DNA from 4 places in the Shewanella psychromarinicola genome. Region 3 is predicted to be linked to each of the others. Evidence: predicted binding sites of a transcription regulator. Region 3 holds the regulator's gene; each other region holds the start of a gene.
The links. Region 3 encodes LexA, which represses DNA repair genes until DNA is damaged. Its sites were predicted from a motif close to TACTGTATNNNNATACAGTA; they were not measured.
Positions count from the first base shown of each region.

Region 1: EGC80_RS06425 (LexA family protein) is a predicted target of LexA. The motif match lies at 914-933, and genes of this name have one in related genera.
Region 2: EGC80_RS19365 (DNA topoisomerase III) is a predicted target of LexA. The motif match lies at 923-942, and genes of this name have one in related genera.
Region 4: recN (DNA repair protein RecN) is a predicted target of LexA. The motif match lies at 856-875, and genes of this name have one in related genera.

Region 1 is NZ_CP034073.1:1,484,893-1,487,104, forward strand. It holds gene EGC80_RS06415 (hypothetical protein) at 193-420, shown strand; gene EGC80_RS06420 (hypothetical protein) at 492-758, opposite strand; gene EGC80_RS06425 (LexA family protein) at 945-1,352, shown strand; gene EGC80_RS06430 (Y-family DNA polymerase) at 1,353-2,212, shown strand, end outside.
Region 2 is NZ_CP034073.1:4,441,687-4,443,898, reverse strand. It holds gene purF (amidophosphoribosyltransferase) at 1-173, shown strand, start outside; gene EGC80_RS19365 (DNA topoisomerase III) at 996-2,212, shown strand, end outside.
Region 3 is NZ_CP034073.1:764,461-766,672, forward strand. It holds gene plsB (glycerol-3-phosphate 1-O-acyltransferase PlsB) at 1-485, opposite strand, end outside; gene lexA (transcriptional repressor LexA) at 750-1,364, shown strand; gene EGC80_RS03235 (cell division inhibitor SulA) at 1,361-1,867, shown strand.
Region 4 is NZ_CP034073.1:4,879,060-4,881,271, reverse strand. It holds gene recN (DNA repair protein RecN) at 1-803, opposite strand, end outside; gene EGC80_RS21205 (AEC family transporter) at 932-1,900, opposite strand.

The DNA of each region.
Region 1 (2,212 bases), 720 kb from region 3:
TCTCGGCGTAAATAATCATGCTCGGCTCATACAGTAAAAGTAACCCATGTCATTACTGTACCTGTTTATTGATGTAGTAGGCTTGTTGGTTTTTGGTTGTAATTGATCATGTTTTTCTTCTATGATATTAATTGAAATAGTCATTTTTATACGAATGGCAGCGATATTAATACTCACTGAAAGGGACACTTTATGGATGCATTTTTGGTTGGCGGCTTTGGGGGGTTTATAACCCTTTTTTTGTTTGTTTTAGCGATACTTTGGTTCATATTGCCTTTTGCAATCTTTGGAACAAAGAATAAACTTGACGAGTTGATCGAACAAACTAGACAAACTAACACTTTACTTACTGCACTCCGAGGTGAGGTATCACTATTAACGGATGATGATGGTGTGCTGAAAGCATCCAAAAACAAATAAATTTGTCATCTAGTATCGGGGTTTTGTAAGATACATAGACTATTCTGAATACATTTGATTTTGTAACGATATCAAGTTGCTTTTACTGGACTCACCGTAAAAGTAACTTGTTGAGGCTTGCCCTGCAACGACCTTGTAAAGATAGGTTTAGAAACTACTGGTGAGTAGTGACGATCAACTTTTTCGCATTCATCTATGTGTTCAATTAATGCTTTGATCGCACTTTTATATTGTTCAGGCACTCTAATCACTATCGTTTTTTCATATCGAGTCTTACGGCCAGCACCTTTACGTACTCCACCATGCGCCCCTTTATGTTCTTCATTTTTATCGGGCATACTCAGAACTCTCTTGATTACGTAACATTATCAAGATATCTTGAATTAGTTACATAATCAAATAAAACGTTATAAGTTTTGCTCCATAAGTCGAACAGCAATGCATTATTCGATTGTAAAAATAGACTTGCACCTTGATATTTTACTGCTAATATGACTGTAATTATATACAGTGGTTATTGTGTTATGCGCGTTATACCTATACCAGCCCGTGCTGGCATCACTGGCTTTGAAAGCCCAGCGGCTGAATACTCTCAGTTAGGTATTAGCCTGGATGATTTGTTAGTAGAACATCCAAGCTCGACCTTTATTGGCGTTGCTCAGGGAGAGTCGATGCAAGATGTCGGTATCTTTGATGGTGATATGATCATTGTTGATCGCCATGAAACTGCACGAAATGGTGATGTTATCGTCGCAAATTTTAATGGCGAGTTTGTGTGTAAAATCTTGGATACTAAGCGTCGTATTCTTCTCTCATCCAATCAGCAATATCAGCCGGTCATTATTCATGAATATGATGATTTTAGTATTGAAGGCGTCGTTACTCGCTCTATTCGTTGTCATCGCCAAAGTCCGCTATTGAGTGCAAAGTAAATGTTTGCCCTAGTAGATGCTAATAGCTTCTATTGCAGTGCCGAACAAGTTTTTCGTCCAGACTGGCGTGGTAAGCCAGTTATTGTTTTGAGTAATAATGACGGTTGTATTGTTGCCGCCAATAGGCAAGCTAAAGAAGCTGGTATTGAGAAGTTTTTACCTTATTTTCAAGTTAAAGAGTTATGCACTAGGCGTGGTGTTATTGTTTGCTCTTCCAACTATGAACTCTATGCCGATCTTTCCAGTAAAATGATGAATATCATTGGTCGATTTGCTCCAGAACAACATATTTATTCTATTGACGAAAGTTTCCTTTCTTTTAAGAACACTTACCCCGCTATTAAGTGTTTACAGACTCAGGGTCAGTTAATCCGTCGTGCAGTCTGGAAGGAGGCTCGATTGGCGGTTTGTGTTGGGATAGCAGAAACTCTCACGCTGGCTAAAATTGCTAATCACGCAGCGAAGAAAATTAGGCATTACCAAGGCGTCTGCTTCATGAGTAATGAACAAGAACGTATTTCGATCTTAAAACAGCTAAGTGCAGGTGATGTTTGGGGAATTGGACGTCGAATCAGTAAAAAGCTTGAGCTAATGAATATCCATACAGCATATCAATTGGCTTGTATGCCACCTATGCTGGCGAGAAAGCGGTTTAGTATTGAAATCGAACGTACAGTTCGTGAGCTCAACGGACAAGCGTGTAAAGCGTGGGATGAGGCAAGAGCTGATAAAAAACAGATTTTCTCTACCAGGAGCGTTGGAGAGCGTATAACAGACTATGAATCGCTATTGCAGGCATTAAGCAAACATGTCGGCATTGCCGCCGCTAAAGCTCGCAAGCAAGGCTCAACCTGTAAAAC
Region 2 (2,212 bases), 1.5 Mb from region 3:
ATCCAGAGATTAAGCGTTTTGAAACATCAGTGTTCGACGGTCATTATATTACCAATGACGTTGATCAAGCTTACTTGGATCATTTAACCCAACTACGTAACGATGATGCCAAAGCAAATCGCTCAAAGGACATAGGCACTAATTTAGAAATGCACAATGAGTGTCATCCATAAGTTAACCACTGTTTGTTAGTGATAAAAAACCAGCATATTGATGCTGGTTTTTTTTGCTTTAAGGCCTAGAGGCTAGGACGCTTCGCGGCTAGAGGCTATAAGAGTGATAACAAGCGAACGCTGCGCCTAGATGCCTAGATACTAGGACGCTTCGCTGCTAGAGGCTATAAGAGCGATAACAAGCGATGACGAGCGATAAAGATCGATATCAAGCGAACTAGCAGGACGCAGTCCGTTCTAGGGTCTAGGCTTTTTGCTGTTATGCTTTTATAGCAGCGAAGCGATCTAGCAGGACGCAGTCCGCTCTTGGGTCTAGGTTCTTCGCTATTATGCTTTGATAGCCGCGAAGCGAACTAGCAGGACGCAGTCCGTTCTAGGGTCTAGGTTCTTCGCTTTTATGCTGTTATAGCAGCGAAGCGATCTAGCAGGACGCAGTCCGTTCTAGGGTCTAGGTTCTTCGCTGTTATGCTGTTATAGCAGCGAAGCGATCTAGCAGGACGGAGTCCGTTCTAGGATCTAGGTTCTTCGCTGTTATGCTTTTATAGCCGCGAAGCGAACTAGCAGGACGCAGTCCGTTCTAGGGTTTAGGTTCTTCGCTGTTATGCTTTTATAGCAGCGAAGCGATCTAGCAGGACGCAGTCCGCTCTAGCTTCTAGGCTTTTCGCTGTTATGCTTTTATTGTAATGATTTACGCCGATAAGGGGTTAATTATTTCATATTTGCAGCTTGGCGTATTTAACGCTAATCTATACTGTAAATTTATACAGTTAAGTGGCGCAGTTCGGTTTGTCATATTGAACGCTAACGCCCCAACAGTGGATTATGATTTTATATATTGCTGAAAAACCCAGTCTAGGTCGTGCGATTGCCGATGTGTTGCCAAAGCCACATAAAAAAGGTGATGGCTATATCACTGCCGCCAATGGTGATTGCGTGTCATGGTGTATTGGCCATTTATTAGAGCAAGCCGAGCCTGATGCGTACGATGATGCATTTAAGTCGTGGAAACTCGAGCATTTGCCAATTGTCCCGCAAACGTGGAAGTTGCAGCCCAAACCCAAAACGCGCAGTCAACTTACGGTGTTGCGTAAACTGGTAAAGCAAGCATCATCGATAATTAATGCTGGCGATCCAGATAGAGAAGGGCAGTTGCTGGTCGATGAAGTGATTTCTTATTTGGGCGTAAAGGGTGACAAGCTTAACCAGGTACAGCGGCTGTTAATCAGCGACTTAAACCCCCAAGCGGTCAAACGTGCGCTAGGGCAGTTACGCAGCAATCGTGAGTTTATTCCTTTATCGACTTCTGCATTAGCCCGCAGCCGTGCTGATTGGCTGTATGGCATGAACATGACCCGCGCATATACCATTCAAGGGCGTAAGGTCGGTTATCAGGGGGTATTATCAGTTGGCCGAGTACAAACGCCTTTGCTTGGGTTAGTCGTACGCCGCGACGAAGAAATTACTGCATTTACCCCAAAACCTTTTTATGAAGTGTTAGCGCATTTGCTGACCGATCAGCAACAAGGTTTTAGTGCTAAATGGAAGCCTAGTGAGGCTTGCCAGCCCTATATGGACGAAGATGGACGGGTATTAGCTAAAGGCTTAGCCGAAAATGTGGTTGCCCGCATTAATGGTAAACCCGCTGAAGTGACAAAACTTGAAGCCAAAGATAAGCGCCAAAACCCGCCATTACCTTATAGTTTATCAGCACTGCAAATCGATGCCGCAAAACGCTTTGGGCTATCGGCGAAAGAGGTGCTTGATACCTGCCAAAGTTTGTATGAAAAACATAAATTGATTACTTATCCGCGCTCAGACAGTCGCTATTTACCTAAAGAGCAGCATACTTTGGCACCGAAAGTATTGGATGCTGTGCTCAAAGGCGTTTCTGCCTTGGTTGATGGTTGCGACTCACCTAATGCCAAGCTTAAATCTAAAGCGTGGGATGACAGTAAAGTGGATGCTCACCATGCCATTGTGCCTACCGAGAAAGTGGCTAACTTAGCTGCATTATCAGGTAATGAGGCAAAGTTGTACCA
Region 3 (2,212 bases):
AGAAACAAAATCATTAGCCATTTTCGCAGCCAGGTCGGGTTTTCCCTTTCAAAAAAAGCCGCTTTCATGCTGTCATCTTCTTTACCCGGTGTGCGACCCCAATAAAGGCTCACAGGCACCAACTGAATATCTAACTCAGGACATTGACGATGAAGCGCTAACAGACTGGTAAAACTATTAATAAATTTTTCACCGCTTTCGCGTTTACCAAAAAGCGGTTTGCGGCCTTCAAGACAAACGATGCGTGATACTTTGAGGCCATCCAATTGCAGTGGCTCATATGGACTGGGCATACCAAAGCTCTCAGTGATTTCGCTTAATGCAGCGGCATCACTGATTGATTCTGTTTTCATAACATAAATCAGAGGTTTAGATGGATCTAAATTAAGATCGTCAAAAGGATCATGTGGCACAACAACCGTGAGTACCATCGATTTTTGAATCCATTTTAACGCTCGTAAAAATATTGAATCTGGTTTTGACATGGTTATTTTCGCAACATAAGCCACTGTAATATTGTCGTATAGGATACCAGAAACCAGCCTGCTTACACTATCAGACCGATTTATCTTTACGCTTGAGTTCTCACTATCAGAAATAACATCAGACAATCAATACACAATAACTAATAGAAACAGGTTGTTGAATGATACTTGACCAACAATATTCAAAAAAGAGTTGGTTAATACTTGCACGAACAAAAACACTGTATATAATGACAGTCACTGTATAAAAAGACAGGAACCATCATGAGACCGTTAACGCCGCGCCAAGCAGAAATTTTAGACTTAATTAAAAACAATATCACCGAAACAGGTATGCCACCCACTCGTGCTGAAATTGCGAGTCGTCTTGGCTTTAAAAGTGCTAATGCCGCCGAAGAGCATTTAAAAGCATTAGCCAAAAAAGGTTTTATCGAGATCATACCTGGTACCTCGAGAGGTATTCGTTTACCTCATGAAGAACAGCTTGAAATCGGTCTGCCACTCATTGGACAAGTTGCTGCTGGAGAGCCTATTTTGGCGCAAGAGCATGTAGAACAATATTATCAAGTCGACCCAAATATGTTTAAACCCGCCGCAGATTTTTTATTACGGGTTCGTGGTGATAGCATGAAAAACATTGGTATTTTAGAAGGCGACTTGCTCGCTGTACATAAAATGCAACAAGCGCGTAATGGTCAGGTTGTGGTGGCGCGTGTTGATGATGACGTCACCGTAAAACGATTCGAACAAAAAGGTAATATGATTTATCTGCATGCAGAAAATGAAGATTATAACCCGATAAAAGTAGATTTAAGTTGCCAAAGCCTAACCATCGAAGGGCTTGCAGTTGGCGTTATCCGTAATGGAGATTGGTCATGAACAAACTAATGGGCGTAGCGCCACGTCACCCAGGCTTATGGGTAGATTTAACTGAAACAGATCTGCATGGCAACCAAACCATTCAAACATTACAAACTGTCACCCAAGGTGAAGCAGAACTGAGTCAATTGTGTAGCCAACTGGCGACGTTGAGCCAACAAGGCAGATGGATTGTATTAATTAGTCCACCTCACATAGGCTATAAGCATATGCTGGCCAGTGCTGGAGTGAGAATGGATCGTATTTTACTGGTGCACACCAAAGATGAAGTCGAAACATTATGGGCCATGGAAAAAGCTCTCACGAGCGGAACTTCTAGTGCAGTGGTTACTTGGACAAGTTCACTCGATGCTCGCGATAGTCGTCGATTGGAAATTGTCGCTAAGAGCGCGCGAGCATTAGGCGTGGTAATTGAAGATGTGAATGCTCACTTACCTCACAAACATCAACTTGTTAACTCTACATTAACAAGTGGAGCAGGTAATTTTTGCTCATTTCACTAAGCATAAATCCTTAATTACCAAGCCCTGCATTGAATTCAGGGCTTTTTTTCATCTTTTTTTAGCCTATTTACCAACAAAGTGATCTTGATCAATGTTTAATCTACAAGTAATGTGGTTAACAAGGATGAAACATTCTTCATCTTTAATTGGATAAAATGACAGTAATCAAGATTACTGTCAGACAAATAATCCAAATAGAAATTGATAAGTTCAGTCGTAGGTACAAGCGTGGTGCACAGCTAACAATAAAAGCGTAGACAGTCTGTATACAACCACCAGAGTACTTTGAGTTCATCAAGCTTTTTTCGGGAACCGAAGAGTTTGCATAGAGCTGAGATTTACTGT
Region 4 (2,212 bases), 1.0 Mb from region 3:
GTGCCGATAGGAGCAAGGGATTCATCATAGCCTTGAAGCGTATCAGCAATACTGGCCACTTTATTAAGCAGCGATTCTATATTGCCTTCATCACTTTCGGTCAATAAATGTAAACCAGCTTGGCAACGTTCAATTAAATCTGTGCCATTGGCTAAGCGTTTGTGTTCTTGTTCTATTTCATCAAATTCTTCCAAGCCTAAGTTGAACTCATTAAGCTCTTCTACTTGATATTGCAGCAGCTGTTGACGCGAAATGCGTTCGTGCTGAGCTTGCTCAAGATGCTTTAGCTCGTTTTCCACTTGCTTGCAGCGCTGATAGCTGGCACTGACGGCATCAAGTAACAACTTGTGGTTAGCGTAGCTGTCGAGTAAGGCTAACTGATGATCATTTTTAAGCATGGCATGGTGAGCATGTTGGCCATGAATGCCTATCAGGAGTTGACCAACGGCTTTTAATTGCGAAACCGGGACCGGATTACTATTAATATAGGCTCTAGATCGGCCATCATTATTAATGGTTCGACGTAAAATACATCCATCTTCAGCATCGAGATCGTTATCTTCAAGCCAGCGTTTAGCTAAAGGGACATCGTGGAGCGTAAACCGCGCGCTCACTTCAGTTTTCGTTGCGCCGGGTCTGATGGTATTGGCATCACTGCGATTACCAAGACATAACCCAAGGGCATCGATAGCAATCGATTTACCTGCACCGGTTTCTCCGGTGATGCTTGTCATACCGGCTTTAAAGTCGAGTTCTAAAAAACGCACGATAGCAAAATTATTGATGCTGAGTTGGCAAAGCATAATGAATCCCTTTCAATGAAGCGACTAAACCACTGTATTGATAAACAGTATATACTGTTTTTATATACAGTAAAGTGGTTGGCATAAAAATATCACTGATTATTTTATCGCCTTAACTCGGTCAATTATCAAGCATATGATTTTAAAAGTGTTTCTATTATAGGCAAACTAATAAAAGTGACTAATGTGCCATATAAAATCCCTTGGGCACTGCCATTGGCATTAATTTGGTATCGGTCTGCCAATAAATACACACTTGCTGCAGTTGGTAAGGCTGCTAACAGGACTCCCATAGTCAGTAACTCGTGTTCTACGCCGAAGAGTTTGAGTAATCCAAAGGCAATAAGGGGCTGAATAATTATCTTGAGTAAGTTGATTAAACTCAGTTCTGCAATCAAGCTAAGACTGAACATGTTCGTGATTGACTGATGCCGTAACGCTTTGGCAAGTACCATTCCGATGGCAAACAGTGCACAAGGACTGGAGGTGTTTCCCACTTGGTGCAGCACTAACGCCAGGCTAGCGGGTAAGGTGATATGAAATGCCGATAGGCCTATGCCAATAAGACTGCCGACCACTATCGGGTTTTTATACAGTGCATTAGCCATGATGATGATGGCATGGTCGGTTGATTGTTTATTACGGCTGGCCAGTTCAATAGAGACTAAAGCAAACGCGAACATGAACACCGACAGCAAGCTGGCAATCGCTGCGGCCACTAATGCCATTTTGTGACCCGGGAACAATAGGCTCAGCAATGGAATACCAATAAATGCAGTATTGCCAAACGTGGCGTTTAACGCCCGCATTGCGGCAACCGCTTGCTGCTTAGGCTTGCACCATAGTGATACGCCAATGACCAGCGCATAAGTAATGATCATCGCCAAGCTAAAGCCACCAACAAAGCCCCACTGAATAATGTCTTCAATGTGAGTTTCAGCTAAAACAATGAGTAAAATCGCTGGGAAGGCTATGTAATAGACAAATTGATTGAGGATCAGATCGGTGTCTGGTGGTAAAAGTCTCAATTTCTGAATGATACTGCCGAGAAGCATAATTATAAATACAGCGATTAGCGGGGTAAGAATACTGGACATTCCTCGCAATTCCTTAGCAAAGTGATAATAAGATCACTGTACTGCTTTTTGATAGCAGGATGCAATTAGGCTAAAGTTAAACGAGCGTTTATTTTTGATTTTAAGCTAAAACAGGCCTTTAATACTTTTGATTGGGTAAATATTGTTCATTTAGCGTAAAAAATCACTAAAAAAGTTACTTGTTTTCTTCGATGCGATAATCGTACTAATAATAATCCCCGCCGAGCTTAATGACCGGTCATTCACGTCCAGTTATCGGTTTCTCTATGTGGGTTGCTGCCGCTGACACTGTGATAAAAAATTTTGGCTATG